2 regions of the Solidesulfovibrio carbinolicus genome follow, and region 2 is predicted to be linked to the other one. Evidence: predicted binding sites of a transcription regulator. Region 2 holds the regulator's gene; the other holds the start of a gene.
The links. The regulator HrcA, encoded in region 2, represses chaperone genes, less so after heat shock. The targets are predictions, from matches to a motif close to TGTTAGCACTCNNNNNNNNNGAGTGCTAACA.
Positions count from the first base shown of each region.

Region 1: the regulator HrcA is predicted to act here: its motif matches at 8,511-8,541, upstream of groES (co-chaperone GroES).

Region 1 is NZ_CP026538.1:4,316,563-4,332,438, reverse strand. Features, by position in the region: gene C3Y92_RS19370 (ATP-binding protein) at 1-5, shown strand, start outside; gene C3Y92_RS19365 (FmdB family zinc ribbon protein) at 236-574, shown strand; gene C3Y92_RS19360 (cobyric acid synthase) at 846-3,446, opposite strand; gene C3Y92_RS19355 (PDC sensor domain-containing protein) at 3,447-4,520, opposite strand; gene C3Y92_RS19350 (YidH family protein) at 4,541-4,993, opposite strand; gene C3Y92_RS19345 (ArsR/SmtB family transcription factor) at 5,131-5,538, shown strand; gene C3Y92_RS19340 (methyltransferase domain-containing protein) at 5,528-6,364, shown strand; gene groL (chaperonin GroEL) at 6,487-8,127, opposite strand; gene groES (co-chaperone GroES) at 8,184-8,474, opposite strand; gene C3Y92_RS19325 (NADH-quinone oxidoreductase subunit 5 family protein) at 8,925-10,844, shown strand; gene C3Y92_RS19320 (respiratory chain complex I subunit 1 family protein) at 10,844-11,692, shown strand; gene C3Y92_RS19315 (NADH-quinone oxidoreductase subunit B family protein) at 11,723-12,166, shown strand; gene C3Y92_RS19310 (NADH-quinone oxidoreductase subunit C) at 12,223-12,588, shown strand; gene C3Y92_RS19305 (hydrogenase large subunit) at 12,601-13,677, shown strand; gene C3Y92_RS19300 (4Fe-4S binding protein) at 13,695-14,057, shown strand; gene C3Y92_RS19295 (SGNH/GDSL hydrolase family protein) at 14,152-15,861, shown strand; gene C3Y92_RS19290 (DNA polymerase III subunit delta') at 15,840-15,876, opposite strand, start outside.
Region 2 is NZ_CP026538.1:1,793,637-1,809,512, forward strand. Features, by position in the region: gene C3Y92_RS07975 (glycosyltransferase family 39 protein) at 1-1,306, opposite strand, end outside; gene mnmA (tRNA 2-thiouridine(34) synthase MnmA) at 1,349-2,419, opposite strand; gene gatA (Asp-tRNA(Asn)/Glu-tRNA(Gln) amidotransferase subunit GatA) at 2,601-4,067, opposite strand; gene gatC (Asp-tRNA(Asn)/Glu-tRNA(Gln) amidotransferase subunit GatC) at 4,156-4,440, opposite strand; gene C3Y92_RS07995 (penicillin-binding protein activator) at 4,448-5,926, opposite strand; gene dnaK (molecular chaperone DnaK) at 6,060-7,973, opposite strand; gene C3Y92_RS08005 (nucleotide exchange factor GrpE) at 8,095-8,625, opposite strand; gene hrcA (heat-inducible transcriptional repressor HrcA) at 8,699-9,736, opposite strand; gene C3Y92_RS08015 (hypothetical protein) at 10,068-10,430, opposite strand; gene C3Y92_RS08020 (FadR/GntR family transcriptional regulator) at 10,668-11,363, opposite strand; gene C3Y92_RS08030 (alpha/beta hydrolase family protein) at 11,604-12,422, opposite strand; gene C3Y92_RS08035 (ATP-binding cassette domain-containing protein) at 12,528-13,235, opposite strand; gene modA (molybdate ABC transporter substrate-binding protein) at 13,301-14,047, opposite strand; gene modB (molybdate ABC transporter permease subunit) at 14,063-14,731, opposite strand; gene C3Y92_RS21685 (hypothetical protein) at 14,951-15,079, opposite strand; gene C3Y92_RS08050 (PilZ domain-containing protein) at 15,507-15,876, opposite strand, start outside.

The DNA of each region.
Region 1 (15,876 bases), 2.0 Mb from region 2:
ACTGACGCGCCCGCCCGACAGGCAGGCCCGGCGGCGGTTTTGGCGGTTTGACGGACGTTTTTTGCCCGTCCGGCCCTTGACTGGCCGGCCGGGCCGCTTACCTATTTGGCGCTCGCCCAAAGCGAGTGCTGCCGGGACGCCCCCGGCCACTGGCATCGGCCCTTGACAAACCCGGGCCGAAGGTGGACTTGTTGCGGCCGGATTTCACGGCCCAAAGGCGTAAGCGGAGAGGATCATGCCCATCTACGAATACAAATGCACCAAATGCGGCAAGGAATTCGAAGTGCTTCAACGCAGCTTCGACGTGGACGAAGCGCCCTGCGAATACTGCGGCGCTCCCGGCAAGCGCTTCATGTCCAACACCTCGTTCGTGCTCAAAGGCACGGGCTGGTACGTGACCGACTACAAGGCCAACGGCGGTTGCAGCGCTTCGGGCAACGCGGCCAACGGGTCCAACGGTTCGTCCAAGCCCGCCGACGCCCCGGCCGCCGAGGCGGCGGCTCCGGCCTCGCCCTGCGCTTCCGGCGGCTGTTCGTCCTGCCCGAGCGCCTCCGCGTCCAGCTCCGACGCCTAGACCGCTCCCGCTCCGATTTTCGTTTCGTCGCGCCGGCCCGACAGGGCTGGCGCGACGGGCTTTTTGGCGTCCTTCAAACACCTTGAACGCCTATTCCCAACCCGCCATGCGGCGCAGCCGACAGCGCTCCCGCGCCCAAAGGGTCTTGGCGCGTTCGCGCTTTTCGACGTAATATCCGTCCCTTACCGAACCTAGGAGGGGTTTCCAAAGGGGCTCAGCCCCTTTGGCCGCCGGAGGCATGCCTTTCTCTCCCCATCCCCATCCCCTCCCGCTACAATCCCAGCAACCGGCGCACGACGGCCAACCCTAGGCGTTCTTCCAGCACGTCGGCCAGCCGGTCCAGGGCCGGGTCGATGTCGTAGGGCGTCAGCCGTGTGATGGGTTCCTGTCCCCGGCGCTGGCGCAGGGTGTTGAGGAAGTGGCGGCGGAAGGCGTCGGCGTCGAAGAGGCCGTGCAGATAGGCGCCCCAGATCGGCGCGTCGTTTCGGGCGTAGGCCAGGGGTTGGCCGTCGGCCCGGGCGGCGATGACGTCCAGGGCGGCGGCGTTGCCCGAGGTCTCGGTGACGCCGTGGTGGATCTCGTAGCCGCGAAGGGGCAGTCCGGTGGGCGCGTGGACGGCATCGGTTGCGGTCAGGGTTTTTTCGGCGGCCAGGCGGGTGGCGAGCGGCAGCAGGCCCAGGCCGGCGGCGTGGCCGCGATCCGATTCCAGGCCCAGGGGATCGGCCACGGTCTCGCCGAGCATTTGCAGGCCGGCGCAGATGCCGACGATTTCGGTTGTGCCGGCGGCGGCCAGTGCGGTCAGGGCGGCGGCCAGGCCGGAGTCCCTGAGCCAGGCCAGGTCGGCCAGGGTGTTTTTGCTGCCAGGCAGCAGCACGGCGTCGGGCCGGCCGAGCTTGCCGGCTTCGCGCACCCGGCGCAGGCGCGTGTCGGGTTCCACGGCCAGGGCGTCGCAGTCCGTGGCGTTGGAGAGATGCGGCAGGTCGATGACCGCGATGTCGAGCAGGGCCGGGTCGGCCGGCGGGGTATCGGGCAGGGACCGGCCGTCCTTGAAGGTGACCGAGTCCTCGTCGGGCAGGCCGAGATCGGGCAGAAAGGGGACAACGGCCAGCACGTCACGCCCGGTGCGCCGGGCGAGGAAGTCGTTGGCCGGGGCCAACAGCGTGGCGTCGCCCCGGAAGCGGTTGAGCACATAGCCGGCGACAAGCCCCCGTTCGGACTCAGGCAGGCATTCCATGGTGCCCAGCAGCCCGGCGTAGGCGCCGCCCCGGTCGATGTCGGCGGCCAGCAGCACGCTGGCCCCGGCATGGCGGGCCATGGTCATGTTGACGATGTCGTGGGCCTTGAGATTGACCTCGGCCGGGCTGCCGGCCCCTTCGAGCACCATGACGTCGGCCTGGCCGGCCAGGGCGTCGTAGGCCTCCCGGGCGGCGGCAAAGGCCGTGGGCTTGTAGGCGATGTACTGCCCGACGCGCATGGTTCCGACGGGTTTGCCAAGGACAATGACCTGGGAGCCGAGATCCGAGGTGGGCTTTAAAAGGATGGGGTTCATGCGCGCGTCCGGGGCCAGCCGGCAGGCCCGGGCCTGGACGATCTGCGCCCGGCCCATTTCCAGTCCGTCGGCCGTGACTCCGGAATTGAGCGACATGTTTTGCGATTTAAACGGCGCGACCTTGTAGCCGGCCCGGGCCAGCAGCCGGCACAGGCCGGCGGTGAGCACGGACTTGCCGGCGCTGGAGGTGGTCCCCTGGACCATGAGCGCCGGGGTTTTGGGCCGGGGGCGCGACGCGGGCATGGGGCAGGCGGCCAGCACGGCGGCCAGGGCGGCCAGGATGCGGTCGGTCTCGGCCTCGGGGCGCACGGCGACGCGCAGGTAGCGGTCGGACAGGCCCGAGAAATTGGAGCAGTCGCGAAGGGCCACGCCGTGCTCGGCCAGTAGCCGGCGGCAGACCTCCGGGGCGTTGGGGCCGGAAAGCGACAGCCGGGCCAGGAGGAAGTTGGCCTGGCTCGGGAAGACCGTCAGCCCAAGGCCGGCCAGTCCCTCGGCCAGCCGATGGCGCAGGCCGGGCAGGGCGGCCCGGGTCTCTTCCAGAAAGGCCGTGTCGGCCAGGGCGCCCAGGCCCACGGCCTGGGGGAGCGTTCCCACCGACCACGGGGCCAGGGTGCGGCGCACCCAGTCGGCCAGATCCGGGCTGGCGGCGAGCAGCCCCAGGCGCAGGCCGGGCACGGCGAAGCTTTTGGTGAGCGAAAGCAGCACGGCCACGTTGTGGGGCCGGTCCTCGCCGGCAAGGCTCGTAAATCCGGGCACGAAATCGGCAAAGGCTTCATCAATCAGAAACAGGCTCTGGGGATGGCGGCCGGCCAGCTCAACGATGGCCCCGGCCTCGGTGACGACGCCGGTGGGGTTGGCCGGGCTTGCGATGACCACCAGGGAGGGCGAGCGCAGCACGGCCTCGATGCGGTCGAGCTGGGGGGCAAACCCGTCGAATTCCGAGCCGGGCAGCCGGCGCACGTCCATGCCGGACTTGTGGCAGGCCACGGCGTAGTCGGTGTAGGCCGGGGAGGGGATGACCGCCCGGGCAAGGCCGGTGCAGCGCGGCAGGGCGAAAAGGAGCTGGCTTGTGCCGTTGCCGGCCACGAAATGGGAGGCTGGTGCGCCGTAGCGGGCCGAGGCGGCCTCAAGGAGCGCCGTGCAGTCCGGGTCCGGGTAGTGGACGAGGTCGGCGACGGCGGCGCTCAACACGTCGCGCAGCCAGGGCGGCGGCCCGAGGGGATTGATGCTGGCCGAGGCGTCGAGAATGTCCGAAGGGTCGCGCCCGGCTTCGGCGGCCAGGGCGCGCAAGTTGCCCCCGTGGGGAAATGCTTTTTCTTTCAATTAATTGACTGCTTTTTGCGGCATCACCAGCACGAGATGCCAGCCTGTGGCGCGAAGGCGCGCCGCCAGCACCATGTCCTTGCCCGAGACAAAGGCCATGGGCCACTTCTTTTCCGTTTCGGCCCGTTCGATGACGGCCTCGCCGATGGCGTTTAGGGCGTCGTCGGGGGAATCCTCGGCCTTGTCCAGGCCCATGGCGGCCAGCCCCCGGTCGGCCCGGAAGTAGACCACGGCCTCCTCGGCCTTGGCGTTTATGGCGTCGATGGCGGCGGCCAGCCTGGGGTCGCTGACGGCGATGGCCTTGCCACGCCGGTTCATCAGAAAGGCCCGCGCCCCGGGGATGGCGGCCAGATCGGCCATGACCCGGCCGGAAAGCTGGCTGATGGTGACGTCGCGCGACGACACGGCAAGCACGGTTTCGCCGTCGTAGACCGGGCAGGACACCGTGACCATCATGCCGTCCCCGGCCAGATCGAGGTAGGGCGACTGCCAGCCGCAGGCCTTGGCCGCGAAATCGGCGGCTGTGTAAAAGTCCTTGTCCGTGGGCTTATAATTGTTGACGGCCTCCACCAGGGGCAGGTTGGGGTAGATGGCGAATCCCTGGTCCGGGGTGGTCAGGTAGACCCAGGAGTAGGGCAGCGCGCCGTAGGCGGCGGCCATGGCCGGGGCGAGGCTGTCCAGGGCGGCCAGCTCCCGGAAGAGATTGTCGGAGAAGTTTTCGCCGTCGTAGAAATAGAGGGACTGGCAGGGGGCCTTGGCGGCCGGGTCCGGGCCGCAGGGGCCTTGGAGGTCGCGGAAGGCCACCGTGCCGTCCTTGACGGCGTAGCTTTGCAGCAGCCGGCTGCGGGCCTCGGGGACCATGGTGGGCGTTGCCCGGTAGAGTTCCTTGTAGGCCGCGCCAAGGCTTTTGGCACTTTGCTCCACGGCCAAAAGGGCGTCGTCGAGGCGGCCGGCGGCACTGGCGGCCAGGGCCAGGGCGTATTTCGGCGGCGTGGACGAAGCGGCCGGGGCGTTGGCCGGGCACAGCAGGCAGCAGGCGAGGATGATTCCGAAAGCGGCGGTCGCGAAACGCATGGCGGCTGCCTCCTTGGCGGTCACTGCATGATGAGATGCCAAAACACGGAAAAAAGCCCAAGGATCATGCCGACCACGGCCACGGTGAAGACGATGTCCGGGATCGGCGAAAAGGTCTTGGCGCCGGTGTTGATGCAGCGTCGGATGTACCAGAAGCGCCACACGGCCACAACCATGACCAGCACGCCCACGCCGAAGGTGGACAGCGTCACGGTCTCGGTGTGCAGGTGCTTGTGGGCCATGCCCTCGAACATGGGCACGTTTTGCAGCTGGCGGATAAAAAAGTCGAAGCGCTCGATGACGAAGCTGAAACCGAAAAGGGCCAGTCCGGTGCGGCACCAGGCCAGAAAGGTGCGTTCGTTGGCTAGGTGGTTGCGCTGCCAGGCGAGAAGGACCTGGGGGTTGGTGAGGTCGTAGGGCCGGGCGTCCGGGACCGGGGTCGCGGCAGGGAGAGCGTCTTTTGCGTCGGGCATGGGGCCTCCGGATCTGGGGACAGCCTAACGCATGGCGACGGGGCGGGGCAAGGCGGGTTCGGGGCTTTCGCCGGACCGGGCCCGGCTGGGGCAATAAGACATTTGCATTGTTGCGCAAGCGTGCATATGTATGGGCCATGAACAACGACACGCTCCCTTGCGGCGATTTCAGCGGGTTCTGCCGACATGTGCGGCCCGAGGTGTTCAAGGCCTTGAGCGACCCAACCCGGTTGGCCATCCTGGCCCGGGTGGCCGGAGCCGATGGGCCGCTCACCGTCAGCCAGGCTTCCCATTGCTGCGGCATCCATTTCTCCGGCGTCTCGCGGCATTTGAAGGCGCTCAAGGAGGCCGGGCTTCTGTCGGTCGAGAAACGCGGTCGGGACGTGGCCTATCGGCCGAACCTCGGCGCGTTGGCCGCCGGACTTCGCGCCCTGGCCGACGCCATCGACGCCTGTCCGGCCCGCTCGGGCGGCGGGACAGGCAGCCCCGGCGGGAGCGGCGGGAGGTGTTGTGCAACCGAAGCGGGAGGCAAGTATGGAAAATGATGCACTGCGCGCGGCTATTTCCACAGCCTATGCCAAGGCGTTGGAAGCGGCGAGCCAAGGCGGCGGGGGCGGTTGCTGCGGCGGGTCCGGCTGCTGTGGCGCGGGCGGCGGCACGCTTATCGAGCTGGCCGGCTACGGCCCGGAACGCGAGCAACACGTCCAGGCCGCGGCCACGTCTTTCGGTTGCGGCAATCCCTTGGCCTTTTCAGGCGTGGAACCGGGCCAGACCGTGCTGGATCTGGGGTCCGGGGCCGGCTTTGATCTGCTTATCGCCGCCGACCGGGTTGGTCCGACCGGGAAGGTCGTCGGGGTGGACATGACCGAAGCCATGCTGGCCGCCGCCCGGGAGAATATTGCCCGGGCCGGCCTTGATTCCGTGATCGAAGTGCGCCAGGGGCATATCGAGGCCCTGCCTGTGGCCGATGCCTCGGTGGACTGGGTCATTTCCAACTGCGTCATCAACCTGTCCACGGACAAGGCGGCGGTATTTGCCGAAATATTCCGGGTGCTGCGGCCGGGCGGGCGCATCGCCATTTCGGACATCGTGGCCGAGGATCTGCCGCCGGCCGTACTGGCCAGTGTGGCCGGCCATGCCGCCTGCGTGTCCGGGGCGATTTCCGAGGCGGCCTATCTGGCCGGGCTGGCCGGAGCGGGATTGGTTGATGTGGCCGCGCCGGAGCGGCTGGTCTATTCGGCGGAGCAGTTGCGGGCGCTGTTTGGCGAGGCCCTGTCCGAGACCCTGGAATCGCTGGGCGGGGTGGATTTCGCGGATGTCGTGGCCGGCAAGGTGGCCAGTCTGCGTTTTGTCGGGCGCAAGCCGGGATAAGGCAAACAAGGGCGCCGGGCGAGCCTGTGGGCCAGCGCCGCAGGCCGGATGACCGCCGCAAAAAAACGGGGGCCGCGCCAGCGCGCGGCCCCCGTGACGGTAACTTGGAGGAAACGGGTCGGCTAGTACATGCCGCCCATGCCGCCCATGCCGCCGCCGGGCATCGGGGGCATGTCCTTTTTCGGCTCGGGCTTCTCGGCGATGGCCGCCTCGGTGGTCAGGAGCAGGCCGGCCACGGAGGAGGAGTTCTGCAGGGCGATGCGGGTGACCTTCTTGGGGTCGATGACGCCGGCCTTGATCAGGTCTTCGTATTCGCCGGTGGCGGCGTTGAAGCCGAAGCCGTCCTTGCCGTCGCGCACCTTGGCCACGACGATGGAGCCTTCGAAGCCGGCGTTGCCGGAGATCTGGCGCAGGGGCTCTTCGATGGCGCGGCGCACGATCTCGATGCCGGCCTGCTCGTCGTCGTCCACGGCCTTGATGCCGGTCAGGCTCTTGACGCAGCGCACGAGAGCGACGCCGCCGCCAGGAACGATGCCTTCCTCAACGGCCGCGCGGGTGGCGTTAAGGGCGTCTTCGACGCGGGCTTTCTTTTCCTTCATCTCGGTCTCGGTGGCCGCGCCGACATTGATGACGGCCACGCCGCCGACGATCTTGGCCAGACGCTCCTGCAGCTTTTCCTTGTCGTAGCTGGAGGTGGTCTCTTCGATCTGGGCGCGGATCTGCTTGACCCGGGCCTTGATCTTGTCGCCGTCGCCGGCGCCGTCAACGATGGTGGAATTTTCCTTGTCCACGATGACGCGCTTGGCCTTGCCGAGGTCGGCCAGGGTCATGTTCTCGAGCTTGATGCCCAGGTCTTCGGACACGCACTGGCCGCCGGTCAGGGTGGCGATGTCTTCGAGCATGGCCTTGCGGCGATCGCCAAAGCCCGGGGCCTTGACGGCGCAAACCTGCAGGGTGCCGCGCAGCTTGTTGACGACCAGGGTGGCCAGGGCCTCGCCCTCGATGTCTTCAGCCACGATCAGCAGGGGGCGGCTCATCTTGGCGACCTGCTCCAGCACGGGCAGCAGATCCTTCATGGCGGTGATCTTCTTCTCGTTAATCAGGATCAGCGGCTCGTCGAGCTCGCACACCATGCGCTCGGGATCGGTGATGAAATAGGGGGAGAGGTAGCCGCGGTCGAACTGCATGCCTTCGACGACGTCAAGGGTGGTTTCCATGCCCTTGGCTTCCTCGACGGTGATGACGCCTTCCTTGCCGACCTTGTTCATGGCTTCGGCGATGATGTTGCCGATGGTGGCGTCGGAGTTGGCGGAAATGGTGCCGACCTGGGCGATCTCTTTCTGGTCGCGGGTGGGCTTGGCCAGGGTCTCCAGCTCGGCCACGACAGAGGCCACGGCCTTGTCGATGCCGCGCTTGATGGCCATGGGGTTGCGTCCGGCGGCCACGAGCTTGACGCCTTCGGTGAAGATGGCCTGGGCCAGGATGGTGGCGGTGGTGGTGCCGTCGCCGGCGATGTCGGAGGTCTTGGACGCGACTTCCTTGACCATCTGGGCGCCCATGTTCTCGAACTTGTCTTCCAGTTCGATCTCCTTGGCCACGGTCACGCCGTCCTTGGTGATGATCGGGGAACCGAAGGACTTCTCGATGACGACGTTGCGGCCCTTGGGTCCAAGGGTGACCTTCACGGCGTTGGCCAGCTTGTCGACGCCTCTTTTCAGCTTCTCGCGGGCCTTGGAATCAAAAAGAATTTCTTTGGCAGCCATGTATGTTCTCCTTGCGCTAGAATACGGAATGGTTGGAGCGAATAAGGCGCGAAGCCCTAGGCTTCGATGACGGCCAGGATGTCGTCCTCGCGCATGACGAGGAAGTCTTCGTCATCGACCTTGATCTCGGTGCCGGCGTACTTGTTGAACAGCACGAGGTCGCCCTTCTCGACATGCATCTTCAGGTGCTTGCCGTCTTCGGCCAGCTTGCCCGGACCCACGGCGATGACTTCGCCCTTCATGGGCTTTTCCTTGGCCGAGTCAGGGATGATGATGCCGCCCTTGGTGACTTCTTCCTGTTCGAGACGCTTAACCAGCACACGATCGCCTAAGGGTTTGAGCTTCATACAATAACCTCCATGGTTTTTGGCGGATGGGTTGGCTGCTGGCACTCGCTTGCATCGAGTGCCAGCGCCGGCGGGAAACTATCTAAACACATTGTCGTGAAAGGCAAGGGGGCGGCTCGAAAAAAGTTTGGCGGCCGCGCAAATTTCATCTCCAAAACAAGTAGCTTATATATTGAAGGATTTTGGATGAAAGCGGGCAGATGGCAGATGGTCTGCTGTTTCAGGAGGCCTTTTGGGCGGTTTTTGGGACGCAAGAGACCCTTGTGAAAGGAATCACGCTGTTGCGGCGGGTGGCATTTTCCAGTAAACCGCATAAACTTGACGCTCTCTCCACAGGGGCCTAGAACCATTTAATAGCAGGCGGCCGCGTTGCTAGCGGATGGTTTTGCCTCGCGGCGGAGGCGGAGCGTGTGTCCCAGGCGGTCCCCTAACCTTTTTATCGAGGTGCCTATGCTCGACACGCTGGTCTTTGTGACGGTGCTGCTGCCATTTTTGGTCGCAGCCGTGTTGCTCGTTTTGCGAGAGCAAAACGTGCGCAAGGTCATCCTGGTCGCCACGGCGGGAGTGCTCATACTCGCGTCGTTGGCCATGCTTCGGGGCGGCGCGTTTATCATGTCGCCGGCGCCACTATGGGGTTCACTGGTCACCCTTGGTGACTTCCTGATCCTCGGCGTGGTGTTGCTGGTCGGCTTGAAACGCAAAAACCAGATCATCGTATGGCTCACCGTGGCCCAGATCGTCGGACTTATCTGGTTCGACTTCTTCATGATCAAGGACCACGGCGCGACGCCGGCCTTTTTCGCGGACGACCTCAGCCTCGTCATGGTGCTGGTGGTGTCCATCGTCGGTTCCCTCATCGCCGTGTACGGCATCGGCTACATGAAGGAACACGAGGAACATCTGCATCTGACCACGTCGAAACAGCCTCAGTTCTTCTTCTTCATCGTCCTGTTCCTGGGCGCCATGAACGGCCTGGTTTTGGCCAACAACATGCTGTGGATGTACTTCTTCTGGGAATGCACCACGCTGTGTTCGTTCATGCTCATCGGCCATGACGACACCGAGATCGCCCGCAAGAACGCGGAACGCGCCCTGTGGATGAACGTGCTCGGCGGCACGGCCTTCCTGTTTGGCGTCATGCTCCTGTACAAGGTCACCGGCACCCTGTCGCTCCAGGAGATCCTGGCTCGCGGACCGGAATTCGCCGTGGCCGGCGGGGCCATCCTCGTGCCCATGTTCCTGCTGGTCTTCGCCGGCATGACCAAGGCCGCCCAGGCCCCGTTCCAGAGCTGGCTCACCGGGGCCATGGTGGCTCCCACCCCGGTTTCGGCCTTGCTCCACTCCTCGACCATGGTCAAGGCCGGCGTCTACATCATCGTGCGCCTGGCCCCGATCTACGCCGGCACCTACTTCAGCAACTTCGTGGCCCTGTTCGGGGGCTTCGTGTTTTTGGCCACGGCCTGCCTGGCCGCCGGCCAGTCCAACGGCAAGAAGATCCTGGCCTACTCCACCATCTCCAACCTGGCGCTCATTATCGCCTGCGCCGGCATCAACACCCCGGCCGCCATCACCGCGGCCATCCTGCTGATCCTGTTCCACGCCATCTCCAAGGCGCTCATGTTCCTGTGCGTCGGGGCCATCGAACAGAAGATCGGCTCCCGCGACATCGAGGACATGCGCGGCCTGTTCGCCCGCATGCCCCGCACGGCCCTGGTCGCCGTCATCGGCATCCTGACCATGATGCTGCCGCCCTTTGGCATGCTCATGGCCAAGTGGATGGCCATCGAGTCGGCCCACGGCCAGTTCCTGCTCATGATCATGCTGGCCCTGGGTTCGGGCGTCACCGTGCTCTTCTGGTGCCGCTGGGCCGGCCTCATGCTGGCCACGCCCTTTGCCAAGGCCGCTCCCGAAGCCCAGGACAGCACCATCCGGGGACCGCTCTACCTCCTGGCCGGCCTGGCCGTGGTGTTGAGCTTCTTCTCGCCCCTGGTCTACAACGGCCTGGTCGCTCCCGTGGTGACCATGTACTACAAGACCGCGCCCTACGTGCTGCGATTTGGCAACTTCGAATCGTCCACCGGCGTCTTTTTGGTCTATCCGCTGTTTATCCTGCTTGGCCTGGGCTTTTTCTTCGCCCTGCGCCAGACCCGCAAGATCACGGCCGCCCAGGCGGTTGGACCCTACATGTGCGGCGAGCAGACCTCCGTTGACGGCAAGCCCGGCTTCCTTGGCCCCCTTGGCCAGAACGTCACGGCCGTGTCCGGCAACTACTACCTGGAACAGTTCTTTGGAGAGGCCATGCTCTCCAAGTGGATCAACGTCATCGCCCTGGCCGTGCTGGTGATCATGCTCTTTGGAGGCGCCCTGTGATGACCAAAATCCTTCTCGCCGTCCTGGCCCTGGTCGCGGCCCCGATTCTCGGCGCGCTCATTACCGGCGTGGACCGCCGCATCACCGCCTGGCTGCAGTCCCGCTACGGCCCGCCGATCCTGCAGCCCATCTACGACGTGCTCAAGCTCCTGGGCAAACAGCCCATGCTGGTCAACACCTGGCAGGCCCTTTGCGCCTACGTCTACCTCGTGGGCGCGGCCCTGTCCGTGGTCTTGCTCTTCACCGGCTCCGACCTGCTGCTCATCTTCTTCGTGCTGACCATCGGCGCGGTCTTCCTGGTCATGGGCGCCCTGGCCTCGCCGTCGCCCTACAGCCAGATCGGCGGCCAGCGCGAGCTGCTCCAGATGCTGGCCTACGAGCCGCTTCTCATCCTCGTGTTTGCCTCCATCGCCATGGTGACCGGCAGCTTCAAGGTCAGCGCGGTCTTTGAACTCAGCCGGCCCATGCTGTATGACCTGCCGCTGATGTTCATTGTCCTTGGCTACGCGCTCACCATCAAGCTGCGCAAATCGCCCTTTGACATCTCGGCCAGCGCCCACGCCCACCAGGAACTGGTGCGCGGCGTCTACACCGAGTACTCCGGGCCCTACCTGGCCATGATCGAGATCGCCCACTGGTACGAGGTGATCCTGGTCCTTGGCATCTGCGCGTTGTTCTGGTCCACCAGCTTTGTCGGCATGATCGTGCTCGTGGCCCTGACCTACATGGCCGAAATCATCGTGGACAACGTCACGGCGCGCCTCACCTGGCGGGTCATGCTCAAGTCCGCCGTCGGCATGGGGCTGGTCCTCACCGTGGTCAACTTGCTGTGGCTCTATGCCCAATAACCACCGAGAAGCCAAAAGAGAGAGCACGCCATGTTAGGCAATCTGATCAATCAGGGACGCATCAAATCCCCGTGGGTGGTCCACTTCGACTGCGGCAGCTGCAACGGCTGCGACATCGAGGTGCTGGCCTGCCTCACGCCCCTTTACGACATTGAACGCTTCGGCATCTTAAACATCGGCAACCCCAAGCACGCCGACGTGCTGCTTGTGACCGGCACCGTCAACCAGCGCAACAAGCACGTGCTCAAAAACATCTACGACCAGATGCCCACCCCCAAGGCCGTCATCGCCATCGGCGCCTGCGGCTGCTCGGGCGGCGTGTTCCGCGAAGCCTACAATGTCGTCGGCGGCGTGGACAAGGTCATCCCCGTGGACGTGTACGTGCCCGGCTGCCCGGCCCGCCCCGAGGCCATCATCGACGGCGTGGTGGCGGCCCTGGAAAAAGTGAAGAAACTGCTCGGCATGACCGCCTAAGGGTTGCCGAGAACTCGGATGCAACCGGGGTTTTCCCCGATTTCCAGGAGATTACCGTGCTGGAAACGATACCTCTGAGCCTCGATCAAGTCGCCGCCGTGGCCAAGGAGTGCTTTGACGACGGCTGGCGGCAGGTCACCATGTCCGCCGTGGACTGCGGCGAGGCCGGCTTCGAAATCCTGTATCACTACGACAAAGATCTGGTCATGAAGCACTACCGGCTCTCCATCCCCAAGGAGACCGTGGTGCCGAGCATCTCGCCGGTGTACTTCTGCGCGCTGCTCATCGAAAACGAGATCCGCGACCAGTTCGGCATCTGCTTCTCCGACATCGTCCTCGATTTCGGCGGGGCCTTGTACCTTGAAGCTGAAGTCCGCGCCATGCCGTTCTGCAAGGTCAGCGTGGCCGAAAAACAGTCTTAAAGAGGGAAGCATATGGCCCGTACTATATTGCCGTTCGGCCCGCAGCACCCGGTCTTGCCGGAGCCGCTGCACTTAAAGCTCACCATCGAGGACGAAATCGTCGTCGAGGCCCTGCCCACCCTGGGCTACGTCCACCGCGGGCTGGAAAAACTCTGCGAAGTCCGCGACTTCAACCAGATGATCCAGATCGTCGAGCGCGTTTGCGGCATCTGCTCCTGCCTGCACGCCCTGTGCTACTGCGAAGGCGTCGAGCAGATCATGGGCGTGGAAGTGCCGCGTCGCGCCAAGTACCTGCGCACCATCTGGGGCGAGCTGCACCGTGTGCACTCCCACCTGCTGTGGCTGGGCCTTTTTGCCGACAGCTTCGGCTTCGAGAGCCTTTTCATGCAGTTCTGGCGCGTGCGCGAACGCATCATGGACATCATGGAAGCCACTTGCGGCAACCGCGTCGTGGTTTCCGTCAACGTCATCGGCGGCGTGCGCCGTGACCTGACCCCGGAACAGTGCAAGTGGATCGAAGAGCAGGTCGCCATCGCCGAGAAGGAGATCCGTCAGCTCAGCTCCACCATGCTTAACGACTACACCGTGAAAAAGCGCTGCTGCGGCAAGGGTGTGCTCTCCAAGGACCAGGCCTACCAGCTTGGGGCCGTGGGCCCCATGCTGCGCGGTTCCGGCTGGGCCCAGGACGCCCGCCAGACCGGTTACGCCGCCTTTGGCGAACTGGGCTTCGAGCCCATCGTCGAATACGACGGCGACTCCTACGCCCGCTCGGCCGTGCGTTTCCGCGAGACCCTCCAGTCCCTGGACATCGTCCGCCTGGCCATCGCCCGCCTGCCCGAAGGCGAAATCGCCGCCAAGGTCAAGGGCAAGCCCCAGGGCGAGACCGTCACCCGGGTCGAGCAGCCGCGCGGCGAACTCATGTACTACCTCAAGGCCGACGGCTCCAAGCACATGGACCGGGTGCGCATCCGCACCCCGACGTTCGCCAACATTCCGCCGCTTCTGGCCATGCTGCCGGGCTGCGAGTTGGCCGACGTGCCGGTCATCGTGCTCTCCATCGACCCCTGCATCAGCTGCACCGAACGGTAAACAAGGAGCGCGCTGCCATGTTCAACATGACCAAGAACGTCGTCGCGAACCTCTTCTCCAAAAGCTCCACGCGGCTCTATCCGTTTGCCGTGCGGGGCCATTTCGAGGGGTTTCGGGGGACGCTGCACATCAACATCGACGAGTGCATCTTCTGCCGCACCTGCATGATCAAATGCCCGTCCCAGTGCATTGCCGTGGACAACAAGGCCGGCACCTGGACCTGCGAAGCCATGAGCTGCGTGTACTGCGGCGTGTGCGTGGACGTCTGCCCCACCGGCTGCCTGTCCATGTCCAAGGAGCATCGCCCCGTGGCCACGGAAAAGCAGACCATGGCCTACCAGGGCGTGCCCAAGAAAAAGAAAAAGGAAGCCGCCGAATAGCGACTTCCCCTCACCACTTCATCCAAGCGCCCGGCTGCCGTATGCACGGCGGCCGGGCGCTTGCCGTTTTCGCCCATGGCGGGTATCAGGCCGTATGCGGGACATTCCTGCCGCCCACTGGTGCGACCGCGCCATCGCCTGGGCGTCGTGCGCCGTGTTTCTCGCCTTTTTATTGCTGCACCTGGGAATCCACGGCTATTGGGCGCTGACGGACACCACGCCGCCCGATGTCGTGGAGCCGCGGGCTTACGCCAATGTGCTCGGCGACCTTGAACCCAGGCTCTCGGTTGTTGCCCGCGAGATACCTGGCCTGCCCTATGCCGTGGGCATCGACGCCGAAGGCTGGCGGCGCACCGGGCCTGCGGCCGATACGCCGGATCCCTTGCGCGTCTTGTGCCTGGGCGACTCCTTTACCTACGGCGTGGGCGTGGCCGACCGCGAAGCCTATCCCGCTCTGCTCGAAACCTATCTGCGAAAACGTTTTCCGGCGCGCGGGGTCTCGGTCGTCAACGCCGGGGTTCCCTTCTACGATATCTTTGACGAACTCTCCTATTACCGTGAAAAAGGGCGCTTATTGCGCCCGGATCTGGTGATTGTCCAATTCTACGCCAATGACCTGGAAGCCATGGCCGGCTCTTTTTTTCGCGAGGATCTCAAGGTGCGCCAGGGCGGCCGGTACAATCCTTTTGACCAGGGGCTTGGGCGCGAAAAGGTCGAGCGCGTCCTGATCAGTTGGTTCGAGGCCCAGGTGCCCTGGCTTATGGACGGCTTGCGCAACCGGCCGTCGTCGGGCGGTCCTTCGCCGGCCGCTTCCGGTCCCTTCAAGGCCTATCATCTCCAGGCCACGCCGGAAGAAAAGCGCCATCTGAACGACAAGGCGGCGTTGCTCGATGCCGCCAGTCTGCCGGCCATGGAGCGGTTTTGGGACAACTACCGCAAGGCGTTGCTCGAACTGCGCGACGCGGTCCGGGCCGACGGAGCCCAGCTTCTGCTGTTCCTGGCGCCGGACGTGCTCCAAATGCGGGAAAACAAGAATGCTCCCGGGGCCGCCCTGGTGGAAGCGTGCCGGGCCGCCGGCATTCCCGTCCTCGACATGACCACGGTGCTGCGGTCCATGTCCGGCGACAATCCCGACTTGTTTTACCTTACCCCGAAAAACAACCACCCCAACGTTCACGGGCATACGGTCATGGCCAAGCTCCTGGCCGAATCCTTGGGGTACGACCAGGCCGGGCGGTTGCGGGTCGATCCGGCGGCAGAGGCTTTTGCCTATGCCGACCCTATTGTCCGCATTCTGCGTTTTTCGCCCCAGGGCATCGCCGCCGAACGGGAAGGACCCATGACCGTGGTTCCGGTCCGCAGCGACAACCTTGCCTTTTTCGACGTCACCATGGAAGGCGGCAACCATATTAACGGGTTGCGGCCCGATTTGCGCCGCAAGCCCACCGGGGAACTCGTCGTGCGCATCGACGCCGACATGCCCCTGGACATGGTCTCGGTCACGCTGTTTCGGCGGGTGTTTCCGCCGGTCAACGGCTTTGTGCAACTGGCCTGGTCACGGGATGGGACGCGCTACGAACAATTGCAGTTCGTCTCGGACTCCGCCGGAGATGGGGCTGCCGGCTTTGAAAACGGACGGCTTTCGGAAATCGATCTGCGCCAAGCTCCGTGCGCCCGGCTGTATCTGCGGCTGGTCGTGCACAACGAAGCCTGCGTTTTCGGGGAGACGGCCGACCTGCCTTGGCGGCGCTTTGAAATTGTCGGCTACCCTTCCCAGGCGCTCTACCCGCGAAGCCACAGATAGACCCGGGTGGCCAGC
Region 2 (15,876 bases):
GGGTCTTGTAGACGCTGGGCAGGTACCAGTTGGTAATGAGCTTGGGGTTCCTGTTGCTTTGCAGAAAAAGATAGTCGACGTTGTTCTTGTTCCAGGCCAGATAGTCGGCCAGTTCCTTGTTGTATGACGTCTCGCGGCGGTAATAGGACGGCAGGGTGGAGAGATCCATGGCGCAAAGGAGCAGACAGCAGCCGAGACCGGCCAGGGGCAGGGTCAGGGCGCGCCGTGACGGCGTAAGGCCGACATAATCGGCGATCCTGTTCAGGCCGGCGTCCAGGCCAAGCCCGGCCAGGGCGAGCAGAGCGAAAAAGGCGTTGAACACGTAGCGCGAGCTGATTTCGAGCTGGGTGCCGGCCAGCAGAAAGGCGGCCACGGGCATAAACGCAAAAAAGGCCAGTAAGACGAGGCCCGGCCGCAGGCGGGGTTTGGCCAAGGCAACGCCCAGCCCGCCAAGACTGGCGAGCGCTAGAGGCAGCCAGGGCAAGCCCCGCTTGGGCGCGGCATAGGCGAAGAATTCGGTCAACACGCTGACGACAAACCCCTCCGGGATGCCCGGGGATTTTTCCTGGCGCAGCAAGGCGAAGATGTTGCGGTAGGCCGGCAGCCAGGGCAGGAAGCACAGCCCGACCACGCCCACGCAGGCGGCCAGGGCCAGCCCTTTGTGGAGGGCCCGGCGCGGGGTCAGCTCGCGGGAAACGAGGCCTCGCAGGAGATAATAGGCGGTGAAAAGCCCCTGCGCACCGATGTTGGTGGTGCCCATGGACGAACTGTAGCACATAGCCGTGGTGGCGGCGGCGTAGGCGACGTAGTTGGCCAGCCCTCCCCGATTAAGGGCGCGGTAAAGCGTCCACAGCGACAGCAGGCCCAGCAGCGTAAAGAGGCTGTAGGGGCGAAGTTCCCGCGAATAGTGGATGTGGTAGACGCAAAAGGTGGTCAGGGCGGCGGCGAAAAGGCCCGCCCGGCGGGTGAAGAGTTCGCCGACAAAGCCGTACATCACGGCCACGGTGGCCGTGCCGGCCACGACGCTGATGCCGCGCAGAGCCGTGTCGTCGTGGGTGACGGTCAGCACGGCCCGGGTGATCAGGTGGTAGAGCGGCGGAAAAAACTCGCCCCCGAAATCCGATGGGCCGATGACGGAGAGGGTATGGAGCATCCGTTTGACCGGCAGCAGGGCCGTGCCAAGAGTAATGAACTCGTCCCACCACAAGGACGGATCGCCCAGATGGAGCAGGCGCAGGCAAACGGCCGCGACCAGCAGGACGGCCAGAAGGAGCCAATACAGGCGGCGGTTGTCAGTAGTCGGCATGGAGGATGGTTCCCGGACCCCGTGGTGCGGGGTCAAGGCCATTTAGCCAAGGTTTTCCGGGATGACAAGGCCGGGGGCGGCAATGATCTCGCCGCCGGCCAACACCCGGCCGTGGGCGTCGTAGAGGACGGCCACCTGTCCCGGGGTCGGGCGGGCGACGGGTTCGGCAAAAATGATGTCGAGGCCGCCGTCAGCCGTCAGCCGAGCCGCGGCCGGCCGAGGCTTCATGCGGTAGCAGGTCTGGGCCAGGACGGCTTCGGGCCAGTGCTCCGGCGGCACGAGGCAATTGGCCGGGCCGGTGCGGCAGAGCGTCGCGGCCAGCGCGGCCTTGACGCCGACAATAAGCGCGTTGGCGACCGGATCCTTGTCGATGACGTAGAGCGGTTCGCTGTAGGCGATGCCCAGGCCCTTGCGTTGGCCGATGGTGTGCCGCCAGAGCCCCTGATGGGTGCCCAGGCGCTTGCCGTCGGCCAGGACGATGGGGCCGGGGCCGGACAGGGGGAAGCCCTGATCCTTCAGAAACGCGCGGTAGTCGTCGCCGGGAACGAAGCAGATTTCGCGGGATTCGCTGGGCAGCGGCGGGGTCAGTCCAAGGGCGGCCAGGGCGGCCGGGTGTTCGGCCTTGTGCCGGCCGGCCAGGGGAAAGACGGCCCGGGCCAGGGCATGTTGCGGCACGAGGCTCAAAAAATAGCTCTGGTCGCGGCTGTCGTCCGCGCCGCGAAAAAGGGCCGGCCCGGTCGGCGTCTGTTTGATGCGGGCGAAGTGGCCGGTGGCGATGGCCTCGGCTCCCTGGGCCAGGGCGGCGTCCAGGAGCAGGCCGAACTTCATGTCACGGTTGCAGGCGGCGCAAGGGTTGGGCGTGCGCCCGGCGGCGTAGGCGGCGGCAAAGGGATCGATGACCCGGTCGCGAAACTCCCGCGACAGATCGACGGCGGCAAAGGGTATGCCAAGGGCGCGGCACTGGGCGTCGATGGCCTCGGCCAGGGCCAAGGCCTTGTCGCCCGGCGGCAGGAAATGGGCGTGCAGGGCGGCGACGTCGTGGCCGGCGGCGCGCAGGAGACCCAGGGCGAGCAGGCTGTCCGACCCGCCGGAAACGGCGACGGCTATGCGCATGGGGTGATGGATGGTTGGGGGATGATCAGGGGGGAAGCCTCCGGCGGCCAAAGGGCTGCCGCCCTTTGGAATCCCATCTCTTCTTTACCGACGCCGTGGCCCCTGGCCACCCAGGTGGGGTTTCCAAAGGGGCTCAGCCCCTTTGGCCGCCGGAGGCATTCTTCATCTTCTTCCGCTTCTTTTACACCGCCGCCGGCCTGGGCAGCAGTGGCAGCGCGTTGCCGAGGACCTTGGCCGTGCGCAGGATGGTGGCTTCATCGAAGGCGCGGCCAAAGAGCTGCATCCCGATGGGCATGGCCGAGGCAGCGCCCAGTCCCACGGGCATGGATAGGCCGGGCAGGCCGGCGAGGTTCAGGGAAATCGTGAAGATGTCGCTCAAATACATCTGCAGCGGATCGTCGCTCATCTGGCCGATGGTGAAGGCGGCGAAGGGCGAGGTGGGGCCGCAGATGACGTCGCATTTTTCGAAGGCGGTGAGGAAATCCTGGCGGATGAGGCGTCGGACCTGGGCGGCCTTGCGGTAGTAGGCATCGTAGTAGCCGGCCGAGAGGACGTAGGCGCCGATCACGATGCGGCGCTGGACTTCGGGCCCAAAGCCCTTGGAGCGCGAGAGTTCGTAGAGTTCCTCCAGGGACTGGGCTTCGGGGGCGCGGTAACCGTAGCGCACGCCGTCGAAGCGGGCGAGGTTGGAGGAGGCTTCGGCCATGGCCACGATGTAGTAGGTGGCCACGGCGTAGGGCGTGTGGGGCAGCGACACGGGCACGACATTCGCGCCCAGGGATTTGGCCGTATCCACGGCGGCCCGGCAGGCGTCGCGCACTTCGGCGTCCACGCCTTCGCCCCAGTATTCGTCGGGCAGGCCGATGGTCAGCCCGGCCAGATCAGCCGCACCGGCCAGGGCGGCCTCGAAGTCGGGCACGTCGCGGGGGGCGCAGGTGGAGTCCTTGGGATCGTGGCCGGCGATGACGCCGAGGACGGCGGCGGCGTCGTCGGCGGTGCGGGTCAGGGGGCCGATCTGGTCGAGGCTGGAGCCGTAGGCCACCAGTCCGTAGCGGGAGACGCGGCCGTAGGTGGGCTTGATGCCGACGGTGCCGCAAAAGGCGGCGGGCTGGCGGATGGAGCCGCCGGTGTCGGTGCCCAGGGCGGCGAAGCACTGGCCGGCGGCCACGGCGGCGGCGGACCCGCCGCTGGAACCGCCGGGCACCTTGCCCAGGTTCCAGGGGTTGGCCGTGACCTTGTAGGCGGAATTTTCCGTGGACGACCCCATGGCGAATTCATCCATGTTGGCCTTGCCCAGGATCACGGCACCGGCGGCGCGCATTTTCTCGATGCAGGAGGCGTCGTAGAAGGGCGTGAAATTTTGCAGGATCTTGGAACCGCAGGTGGTGGGCGCGTCTTTGACGCAGATGGCGTCCTTGATAAGGACGGGCACGCCCCACAGGCGCTGGTCGGAATTGGGGCCGGCGGCGTCCAGGCCCTTGGCGGCAGCGAGAGCCGCCTCGGCGTCGTAGTGGAGCAGCGCGTGTATTTTCGGCTCGGTGGCCTCGATACGGGCAAGGCAGGCGCTGGTGGCCTCGACGGCGGAGAGTTCCTTGCGGGCGAGCTTGTCGCGTACTTCGGTCAGGGACAGGGTCGTGATGTCGGACATGGAAAAACCCTTCAAGGCCGCCGCCGGGCCGTCAAGGCCGGGCTGGCTGGCGTCGCGTGATATGTGGAGGGGCGAAGCCGCCCCGCGCCTACACGATCTTGGGGACGATGAAGAACTGGCCGTCGGTGGCCGGGGCGTTGGCCAGGATCTGGTCGCGGGAACAGGCCTTGGCCGCCACGTCGTCCCGCATGGGCGTTTCGTGGGTCACCGGGCTGTACAGCGGTTCCACGCCGGCCGTGTCCACCGACCCCAGCGTTTCCATGTAGGCCAGGATGCCGTCCATCTGGCCGGCGAAACGTTCGAGCTTGTCGTCGTCCAGGCGCAGCCGCGCCAGCTTGGCCACCTTGGCCGCGTCTTCGGAAGAGATGTGCATGACGTCGTTATCCTTGGGGTTGGGAAATCGAAATCGCCTGGCGATGGGCTGGGACCGGCGCGGCCGGTGCGGGCTGGGCCGGGACGGGCTGGCTCGGCTGGGCCGGAACGCCGGGCTGGCCGGGCGCGGTCGGAGCCTGCCCCGGAACCGGCTGGACCGGCGAATAGGACTGCTCGTTTTCCGGGGCCGGATTCTCCAGCGCCTTTTGCCGGATGGCGTTTAAGCGCTGGCGGAAGCCTTCGGGATCAAGCAGCACCGGGCCGGTGACCGAGGGCCTAAAGAGATACATGGCCACATGGGCCTTGCCGTCGGGGCCGTAGGACAGCGGGGCCATGCTGAAGTCCAGGCCGTTGACGGCCTGGGCCAGCCGGGCGCTGACGTCCTGGGGCGGCAGGCCCTGGGGCAGGCGGCCCAGACGCGCGGCCATGCGGGCAAAATCGAAGCCCACGGCCTCCCACATGTCAGGATGTTCCACGCCCTGGGCGCGCATGGCGGCCACGAGCTGCTGGGTGGCCTGGCCCTGGTTTTCCGGCCACCAGGCTCCGGGGCACACGGCCAGACGGTAGTTTTGGATGTTTATTTGCGCCTTGGTGGCGGCGGCCCGATACAGGGCCTCGGTCCACAGCTGCGGCCCGAGGATCAGCAGATCCTCGACCCGGTTTTTGAAAAAGGAAGGCAGCACTTTGTCGGCCCTGGCCCATTCGTCGGGCAAAAACACCGCGCCAAAGCCCGGGCGGCCGCCGCTGGTGTGCACCATGTCGGCCACGGCGGTTTCCCAGCTAGCCGGGTCCTGGGGATTGTAGACGCCGGTGGCGGTGATCTGCGCGCCGATCTTGGAAGCGGCCAGGGCAAAGGCGTCGCCCATGGTCTGGCCGTAGCGGTCGCCGGGACGCAACACGGCAAACTGGTTGATGCCGTAGTCGCCGCCTGCCAGCCGCAACAGGGCGTCGATCTCGTCCTCGGCGCTGGGGAAAAAGCGCCAGGCGTCCACGCCTTCCCGGGCTTCATTGAGCGAGGGCATGAAGGCCACAAACACGCGGGTCGGCAACATGCCGGCGGTTTCGAGTTCCTTGAGCGTCAGCCGGTGCATGGGGCCGCCGACCACCGTGACCTCGGGGGGCAGGTTGCGCACGGCGTCGAGCCAGCCCGGCTGGGTGGCGTCGATGACGTGGACATCCAGGGGCGTGCCGGCTTTTTCCAGCTGCTCCTGAGCGGCCTTGACGCCCTTTTGCACCCGGCCGCCGAATTCCCGAAACGGGCCGCCAAGGGGCAGCAGCATGGCGATGGAATTGGCGAAAGCCGGCTTGGGCGGCGGCGTCGGCTCGGGCTGGACCACAGGCGGCGGAGGCGGCGTCGGCGCGGGAGCCGGCTGGGAAGAACCGAAAAAGCTCCCGGCGCAACCGGCGAGCGAAGCGGCGAGGAAACAGGCGACAAGCCCGGCCACCAGGCGCGGGGCGAAGAAGCGATGCGTGGTCGTGACGTTCATTGGGCGAACCGGGGTTTGGCGGCCGGGCCGCCGTGGCGTGAGGGCACAAAAAAAGCCCGACCCGTCCGGGGACGGGTCAGGCTTTTCGATACGCGCAATGGCCGGCGAAGGCAAGCCCGCGCGGGACTGGTCGTTATTTCACTTCGGTGTAGTCGGCGTCGACCACGTCGTCGTCGCCGCCGGCCTTGGCTCCCGGCTGTCCGCCGGCCGCGCCGGCCTGGGGACCGCCGGGCTGTCCGCCCTCTTCGGCCTTTTGCTGGTAGAGCTTTTCCGCCAGCTTGTGCGAGGCCTGGGACAGGTCGTCGGTGGCGCGCTTGATGGCGTCGGCGTCCTCGCCCTTGAGCGTTTCCTTGACGTTGTTGAGCTTGGCCTCGATCTCGCCCCGGGTGACGCCGTCGATCTTCTCGCCGAGTTCCGCCAGGGACTTCTCGGTGGTGTAGACCAGGGTGTCGGCCTGGTTGCGGATCTCGATGAGCGCCTGCTTCTTCTTGTCGTCCTCGGCGTGGGACTCGGCGTCCTTGATGAGCTTTTGGATATCGGCTTCCGACAGGCCCGAGGAGGCCGTGATGCGGATGGACTGCTCCTTGCCGGTGCCGGTGTCCTTGGCCGAGACGTTGACGATGCCGTTGGCGTCGATGTCGAAGGTGACCTCGATCTGGGGGATGCCGCGAGCCGCCGGCGGCAGGCCGGTGAGCTCGAAGCGTCCGAGCGTCATGTTGTCGTTGGCCATGGGCCGCTCGCCCTGGAGCACGTGGATGGACACCGAGGGCTGGTTGTCGGCCGCCGTGGTGAACACCTGGCTCTTGCGGGTCGGGATGGTGGTGTTGCGCTCAATAAGCTTGGTGAACACGCCGCCCAGGGTCTCGATGCCCAGGGACAGCGGGGTGACGTCGAGGAGCAGCACGTCCTTGACGTCGCCGGCCAGGATGCCGCCCTGGATGGCCGCGCCCATGGCCACGACCTCGTCGGGGTTGACCGAGCGGTTGGGCTCCTTGCCGAAGAACTCCTGCACGGTCTTGGAAACCAGGGGCATGCGGGTCATGCCGCCGACCAGCACGACTTCGTCGATGTCGGAGGCCTTGAGGCCCGCGTCGGCCAGGGCCTTGCGGCAAGGCTCGACGGTGCGCTTGACCAGGTCGTCAACCAGGGATTCGAGCTTGCCCCGGGTGATTTTCACCATCATGTGCTTGGGACCGGAGGCGTCGGCCGTGATGAACGGCAGATTGACCTCGGTCTCCATGGCCGTGGACAGTTCCTTCTTGGCCTTTTCGCCGGCTTCCTTGAGGCGCTGCAGGGCCATGCGGTCCTGGGACAGGTCGATGCCGTTCTCTTTCTTGAATTCGTCGACCAGATAGCTGATGACGCGGTGGTCGAAGTCCTCGCCGCCAAGGAACGTGTCGCCGTTGGTGGCGCGCACTTCGACGACGTTGTCGCCGACTTCGAGGATGGAGATGTCGAAGGTGCCGCCGCCAAGGTCGAAGACCGCGATCTTCTCGTTGGCTTTTTTATCGAAGCCGTAGGCCAGGGACGCGGCCGTGGGCTCGTTGATGATGCGCTTGACCTCAAGGCCGGCGATGCGGCCGGCGTCCTTGGTGGCCTGGCGCTGGGCGTCGTTGAAGTAGGCCGGCACGGTGATGACGGCTTCGGTGACGGGCTCGCCGAGATAGGCCTCGGCGTCCTTTTTGAGCTTGCCCAGGATAATGGCCGAGATCTCGGCCGGGCTGTACTTCTTGCCCTCGACCTCGACATAGGCGTCGCCGCCCTGGCCCTCGACGATCTTGTAGGGGCAGTGCTCCAGCCAATGCTTGACCTCGGGGGCGTCGTAGCGGCGGCCCATGAGGCGTTTGATGGCGAAGATGGTGCGCTCGGGATTGGTCACGGCCTGGCGCTTGGCGATTTCGCCGACCAGCCGCTCCTTGGTAAAGGCCACGATGGACGGGGTGGTGCGTCCGCCTTCGGGGTTGGTGACGCACTTCGGGTCCTTGCCCTCCATGACATAAACGCAGGAGTTGGTGGTCCCGAGGTCGATCCCGATGATTTTACCCATATCAGCCTTTCCTCCTTATCATTGCCTGTATGTGCTTGTGCCTTGCGGCGCGGTATTTCTCGAACGAGTGCTATATAAGCCCCGTTTTCGGCGAGTAAAGGGGCAGCCGCGAAAAAACGATTTATTGCGCCTTGTTGACCATGACCTTGGCCGGACGCAGCAGCCGGCCGCGCAGCATGTAGCCGCGCTGGACCACCTGGGCCACGGCGTCCTCGGCCAGACCGGCCACGCTGGCCACGCCGATGGCCTCGTGGGTCTCGGGGTCGAAGGCTTCGCCGACCGCGCCGAATTCCGTGACGCCGTGGCGGGCCAGGATGTCGATGAAGGCCTTGCGGGTCATGTCCACGCCGACGACAAAGTCCTTGCAGGCTTCGTTGCCGCGGCCATGGGCCAGGGCCAGATCAAGATGGTCCAGCACCGGGATAAGCTCCGAGACCAAGCTTTCGGTGGCGTATTTCTGGAAATCTTCCTTTTCCTTGATAAGCCGCTTTTTCAGATTTTCCGTCTCGGCCAGGGCGCGCAGGCGCTTGTCGGCTTCGGCGGCGAGTTCGGCGCGCAGGCGTTCGATGGTGTCCTCCGGGGTGGCCGGGGTTTCCTCGGCCGGGGTTTCGGGGGCGGTTTCGGCGTCTGGCAGTTTTTCCTCAGGGACCATGATTCCTCCACAACAAACGTTTGGGCGCGACGAAAAGCCCAGGCAGGCCTGGGCGGTCGCGGACGGGTCGAGGCTAATAGTGCCGATCGAGCAACCGGGTGAGCGCCCCGGCGGTGTAGTTCACCACCGGAACGAGCCGGGCGTAATCCATGCGCAGGGGGCCGATGAGGCCGATGGCGCCCTGGGCGCGCGATCCCGACCCATACGGGGCGGTGATGACGCCAAGATCGGCCAGGGCGGCCTGATCCGACTCGTCGCCGAGTATGATGACCGTTTTAAGCTCGTTTACGGTTTTGTCCAGAAGGTCGAGCAAAATCGTGCGCTCTTCCAGGACGCGCATGAGCTCGCGCATGTGTTCGGCGTCGGTGAATTCGGGCTGGGCCAGCATGTTGGGCGTGCCGTCGACGATGACTTCGCTGGCCGGGGCGCGCTCCTGCTCGAAGGCCGAGCGGGCCATGGTCAGGGCGCGCAGGCACAGGGCATTGAGCGAGCGGCGGGCCTCGTCCATCTCGCGCACGATGCTGGCCCGGACTTCGGCCAGGGTGCGGTCGGTAAAGAGATGGTTCAGGTAATTGGCGCAAACGACCAGATCGTCAGCGGTGACGTCCGGGGTGGTCTCGATGACGCGCTTGCGCACAAGCCCGCCCTGAAGCACCAGGATGACCATGACCAGGCCGGGGTTGAGCAGGGAAAAGTCGATGCGCTTAAAGCGCGCGCCGGCCGGATTGGGGGCGATGACCACCGACACCTGGAGCGACAGGCCAGACAGCAGCCGCGAGGTCTGGCGCAGCACGTCGTCGATCTCAAGGCCCGCCAAGGTGAGGTTGTCGCGGATGCGGCGCATCTGGTCTTCGCCCAGGGGGGCCACCTGCATGACTTGGTCGAGATAGAGCCGGAAGGCCTTGGCCGTGGGCACGCGGCCGGCCGAGGTGTGGGGCTGCTCCAGATAGCCGGCCTCGGTGAGGTCGGCCATGATGTTGCGGATGGAGGCGGCGGAAAGCCCCAGCGAACTGCGCTTGGACACGATGCGGGAACCCACGGGCGCGGCCGAAGCGACGTAGGCTTCGATGATGGTGGTCAGGACTTCCCGTTCGCGTTCGGCAAGAGGCATGGCGCGTCCCCGTTTGGCACTCGTGGCTTTCGAGTGCCAAACGGGTAACAACCGAATGGTCCGGTGTCAAGGGAGAGGCCGGAAAATGCCCGGCATCTTGCGGAAATCACGACTGTTTTGCCTTTGGAGCAGGAGCGGGCGAAAGCACGTCCCTCAAAGGGGGGGGCCGGCGCGCCGCGGCTTGCGCGCCGGCCGTCGCCCCGTGGGCGGGGCGGCCTTGGAGCCGAGAGATATTGTCAGGCGGCAGTTACGCGCCATGGCGCCGTCAAAACTGGGTGCTGCCCAGGACAGGCCGGGACCTGCCCCGAATGGGCGACGCGGACCGGTCGGCTCAGTCCTGGCCGGGCAACAGGCCAGAAGGGCCGGGGCCGATGTCGGCCGGAGCCGGACGCAAGTCGTTTTCCAGGGCAGCCCACAGGGCCACATGGGCCTGGCGGGCGGCTTCGTCCGAAGGCCGCGAGTCGTGCATCAGCGCCGAGGCCTGGACGATGTCGCGCAGCTCGCGGAAGCCCGCACGGGCGGTCACCACGGCCGAGGCGGCCGGCGACACCCGGGGCAGGAACTGGCCCAGGCCGGCCAGGGACGTTTTGGCTTCACGGGCCTCGTGGCGGCTGGGCGAGGCGTCGGCCAGCACGGCGCAGTAGCCGAGGCAGGCCGACAGGGTCACGGCGACGACGGAACGGGAAAGGCGCATGGGTGCTCCAGGTTGGCCGACGTTGCGACTGCCGGCGCTGTCAAGTCATATCATCTGATGTTTGTGCTGCCACGTTCCCGAATGGAGAGAGCCATCCCTGGAGGGCCACGTCGCAACTCCATCATATCATCTGCTGTTTATCTGCGGGCTGCTCCGCTCAGGCGGCTGCCGCCGCGCCCAAGCTCATCTGCTGTCTTATCATCTGATGTTTGTCAACCGCAAAAAAGAGTGTCCGGACTATTCTTCCAAAGCCTTGATGTCGCTGGTGAAATGGTCGAGGCCTTCCATGGCGAAACGGGCCGCTTCCGGGGCGTCCTGGCGGGTGATGGCGTCGAGGAGGCCGTTGTGGATGTGGTCCTGGTACCGGTTGACGCCGACGTCGGCGATGAGGTGGTCGAGGAAATCCTGAAAAACCATGCAGAAGCTGCGGTACAGGTCGGCCAGCAGGCTGTTGCCGCTGGCGGCGGCCACGGCGGAGTGGAAGGCGATGTCGGCGGCCACGTAGCCATGGGTGTCGCCGGCGGCCACGGCGGCTTTCTTGCGGGCCAGGCAATCGCGCATGGTTTCCAGGTCGGCCTCGGTGCGGTTGGCGGCGGCCAGGCGGGCGGTTTCCACCTCGATGATGCGGCGCACTTCGCGGATTTCGACGGCCGTGGCCCGGCGCAGGCGGTATTCCAAGGGTTCCTGGCCGGACGCGCCGCTTAGGACATAGGTGCCGTCGCCCTGGCGCACTTCCAGCAGACCGGCGCTGACCAGCACACGGATGGCTTCGCGCACGGTGGAGCGGCCGACCCCGAGTTGGGCCATGAGGGTCGGTTCGGTGGGGATCTTGGCGCCAGGCGCAAAAATCCCCAGCGAGATCTTTTCCTGGATCTGCTGGATGACGAGGTCGCACAGTTTGCGCGAGCGGACCGGACTCAGGCGGGCGGGCATCGTCTGATGATCTCCTCAAAGTTTGGGATTTTTCTAGTGCCGGCCTGGGGCCATGTCAAGGCGACTTCCCGGATTTGCGCGCAATGCCCCCTTTTGGCAAGCCTAAATCGGGTAGTTTAAGAGAGAAGAGAAGAGAAAACAGGCCTCCGGCGGCCGGGGGCCTGAGGCCCCCGGACCCCCCAAACGGGAGAAGGTTTAAAGGGGCGCGGCGGGGGGGGCGTCGGGTCGGCAGGAGAGACGCTAGGCGAGGGGGGAAACGGTCAAGGTCAGGCCGCCAAGCGTCACGGTGGACGTGAAGAACGTGGTCGTCTCGGTGGAAGGGATGCCGGCTTTGGCCGCGTCGTAGTCGGCGGCGGCGGTCAGGTACAGGCCCGTGCCGTGGACGCTTAAGTAGGAGGCCGGATCGGCCAGCAGCGTCGACAGATCAAGGCCCGAGTCGAGGCTCCCCGAGCCGTCGCTGAAGCTCACGGTCAGGCCGGCGGTTTGCGTGCCGAGCTGGGTGGAAAAATCCGACGGCGCGACGAAATTGACGATGCGCGCGTCGGCGGCATAGCCGGCGTCGTCGCCGGACAGGCCCATGGAGCCGAAGACCACGGCGGCGTAGCCTGTGTCGGCGTCGTCGGGATGCGCGGCCATGTAGGCCTGGGCGGCCGCGCCGCCGAGGCTGTGGCCGGTGACGTAGACCTGGCTGATGCCGAGGCTGTCCACGGCGGCGTCAAAGGCGGCCGTCTTGGCCGAAAGCTGGTCGTAGTAGCCGACCGTGTCGAACCAGTAGGCGGCGTCGGCGCTGCCGAGATAGGCGGTCAGGCCGTCGGTGGAATAATTGATGTCGTCGGTGCCGCGAAAGGCGATGATGGCCACGGTCTGATTGCCGGCCACCGTGGTCCAGGCGTCAAAGGCGGCGCTGCCGGCTGTGGAAGTGCCGTTGCCGTCGCCGTCAAGGTCGAGCTGGACGTAGCCGGCCCCTTCCAGGGCGGTAATAAGCGAAGCGTCCTGGCGGTAGCTGGCCTCGGTGAGAACAGCCAGGGAGGCGTCAAGATTGGCGGCGGTCAGGCTCATGGCGATCCGTTTCCGGCGGCTGGCGGCAACAGGCCGTTATCGCCGGGCAATTTTGGCTCAGGCTACGCCCGGCCGGGCTGGCCGTCAACAGGGCGGGAGGCGGCCCTAGGCCACCTTGACCATGGAGCGGCGCATGTCCTCGGCCGAGTGGATGTCGATGACCCGGCCTTCGCCGTAGCGCACCACCTCGCCGCCGAAAAAGGCCACATCGGCCGGATCGTGGGTGACCATGACCAGCGGAATGTCCAGGCGGGAGAGGATGCCGGCCAGCTCGGCCCGCACCTTCTGGCGCAGGGGAATGTCCAGGGCCGAGAAGGGTTCGTCCAGGAGCAGGGCGGCTGGTTCGCAGACCAGCGCCCTGGCCAGGGCCACGCGCTGGCGCTGGCCGCCGGAAATCCGGGCCGGACGCAGATCGGCCAAACCCTCAATGCCGAAAAGCGCCAGGGTATTCTGGACGTGCTCGGCAGCCTGGGGCGTGAGCCGCCCGGTCAAGGGCGCAAGGCCAAAGGCGACGTTTTGGCGCACGGTGAGGTGGGGAAATAGGGCGTAGTCCTGGAACACGTAGCCGATGCGGCGAAGCCTGGGCGGCACGAACACGCCCTGGGCGGAATCGAAAAAGACCCGGCCGTCCACGTTGATGGCGCCGGAATCGGGCCGCAGCAGGCCGGCCAGGGCGCGCAGCGTCAGGGTCTTGCCCGAGCCCGAGGCCCCGAACAGCACGGCCCGGTTGCCGGATACGGCAAAAGCGGCGTCGAGATGGAATTCGCGTCCGCCGCAGCAGTAGGTTTTCTGGATGTCCACGACAATGCGCATGGGCGACTCCGGCGGTTGGTGATCCGGCGATCCCGGGGCTGTCCCCGGGATCGCCGAAAACGGGGCTAGGGCTTCTTGAAACCGTACTTGGCCAGGATGGCCTGGCCCTTGGATCCGGTGACGAAGGCCACGAAGGCGGCGGCGTCTTTTTTGTCCTTGGCGGCTTCCAACACGGCGATGGGGTAGGTGACCGGGGTTTCCACAGGCACTTCGAGGAGGGTCTTGACCTTGTCGCCGCCCTGCTTGGCGTCGGTGGCGTAGACGAAACCGGCGTCGACCTCGCCCCGGGACAGGTAATCGAGCACCTGGCGCACGGACTCGGCCAGAACGAACTTGCCGGAGATGGCGTCCCACAGGCCGGTCTTGGTAAGCGCCGCCTTGGTGTAACGGCCGACCGGCACCGAGTCGGGGTTGCCGATGGCGATACGCTTGATGGCCGGCGTGGCGAGGCTGGTCAGGTCCTTGAGCTTGGCCGGGTTGTCGGCCGGCACGGCCATGACCAGGGCATTTTGGACGAAGTTGACCCGGGTGGCCGTGTTGATGAGCTTCTTCTCGGCGGCCTGGTCCATGGTCTTCTGGTCGGCCGAGGCAAACACGTCCACGGGCGCGCCCTGGGCCATCTGGGAGAGCAGCGCGCCGGAGGCGGCGAAATTAAACGTCACGTTGACGCCGGGATTTTCCTTGGCGAACACGCCCTTGATTTCATTGAAGGCGTCGGTGAGGCTGGCGGCGGCGGAGACGGTGATGTCGCCGGCGGCGGCCGGAGCGGCCAGGGAAAGGCACAGGGCCAGGGTGAGCAGCAGTTTTTTCATGCGTGTTCCATACCTCTAGGCTTTCGGTTTCACGATTCTGGCTACGAACACGAGAAGCGCCACGCAGGCCACGGAAATGAGCAGCACCAGTTCGTTGGCCAGGGCGTCGTTGCCGGCCTGGGTGGCGCTGTACACGGCAAGGGACAGGGTTTGGGTCTTGCCCGGCAGATTGCCGGCCACCATGAGCGTGGCCCCGAACTCGCCCATGGCCCGGGCCAGGGCCAGCACAACGCCGGCCACGACCCCGCGCAGGGCCAGGGGAAACGACACCCGCAAAAAGATGGCCGTCTCCGAAGCCCCAAGCGTCCTGGCCGCGTTTTCCAGATTGCCGTCCACGCCCTCGAAGGCCGCCCTGGCCGAACGGTAGACCAGGGGGAAGGCCACCACCGCAGCCGCCACCACCGCGCCCTGCCAGGTGAACATGATGGTCACCCCAAAGGTGTCCCACAGCCAGGAGCCGATGATCCCGCGCCGGCCGAGCACCACGATGATGTAGTAGCCAAGGACCGTGGGCGGCAGCACCATGGGCAGGGTCAGCACGGCGTCGACGACGTCGCGGCCGGGGAAATCGCGCACCTGGGCCAGTCGGGCCAGACAAACCGCCGGCAGGGCGGCCAGGGCCGTGGCCAGGGTGGCCACCTTGAAGGTGAGGAGCAGGGGCGGCAGCACGCTGGCGTCAAACATGAAAAGGCGTCTCCCGTGTCAGTTGCCGCTGCGCCTTGACACAATGAAAGCCATTTATGTCGCGGCGGACAATACTCGTGGCAGCCTACATGACATCATCGCGTAAAGTATAGAATGTCACGGCAAAAATAAAAGAAGTGTCGCTATTGCCGAAATCAAGCCCTGCCGCGTCACGCTTGTCGGTAATGCGTGAGAGTCACTTGTTTTAAATGTATCGTGTCAGTCGCTTTGCTTGCGCTTCTCGCTTCGGCGGCTGCGCCTGTCGTCGTGCTCCACAGGACAGGGAACAGGCGCGGGCTCTTTGCGAAGAAGCCTCTCAAGCAGGGCTTCGATAAGGGGCACGAGCATGGCAGCCTCCTGGGTTCGTTCTTGAATAGCAAACTTGGTGCCATGGCAGATGCCCCGGCAATGCCCGAAAGTATAACGCCTTGGCCGGCAAAGGGAAGCGGCGTCGCCAAAAACGACGTTATTGTCCGACATATTTGTCGGTTGTCGTTGGCGGCAAGGACCGCTTGGCCGGGGATGGAGCCGGCCGTCAGGGCAGCGCCGGGATTGTGGGGAGTGGCAGCTCTGCGGCGAGGCCGCGCGCGGCTGGTAAAGCCGCTCGACTGTGCGGTGAAGAACCGGCCAGGGGCCGGCGAGGCCGTGTGTGGGCGGGAAGGCCAGAAAAGGCGTTGCCGCGGAAGCCCGAAGCGTCGCCGGGCCAGAGCCGGAAACAAGGCATTGCCGCCCAAGCCGGCTCGGCCCTCGCGGCGGTCTGGGGAGCGGTCCGGGCTCAGCTCAGCACGGACAGGGCCTGGTCGAGATAGGAACCAATGGCCTGTTTGGCCGGTTCGGGCAGCTTACGAAACTTGAGCCCCAGTTCCAGCCGGCGGCCGGACAGGGAGACGCGTTTGACCACCCCGGTCAGGGCCGTGTCCGGGGATTGGCCGAAAAGGCCGCAGCGCAACAGCACGTCGTCGTCTATGGCTACGGCCGGGGCCTTGGCCGGCGCGGTCTCGGGCAATGCGGCGGAAAACAGGCAGCCCGAGTGGCTGAGGTCCAGGACCATGCCCGCCAGATCGGCCCCGGCCACGCTGGCCTGGCCCGGCAGGCAGCAGGCCACCCGGGGGTGGCGGCGCAGGTCGTGGGATTCGAGCTTTTTG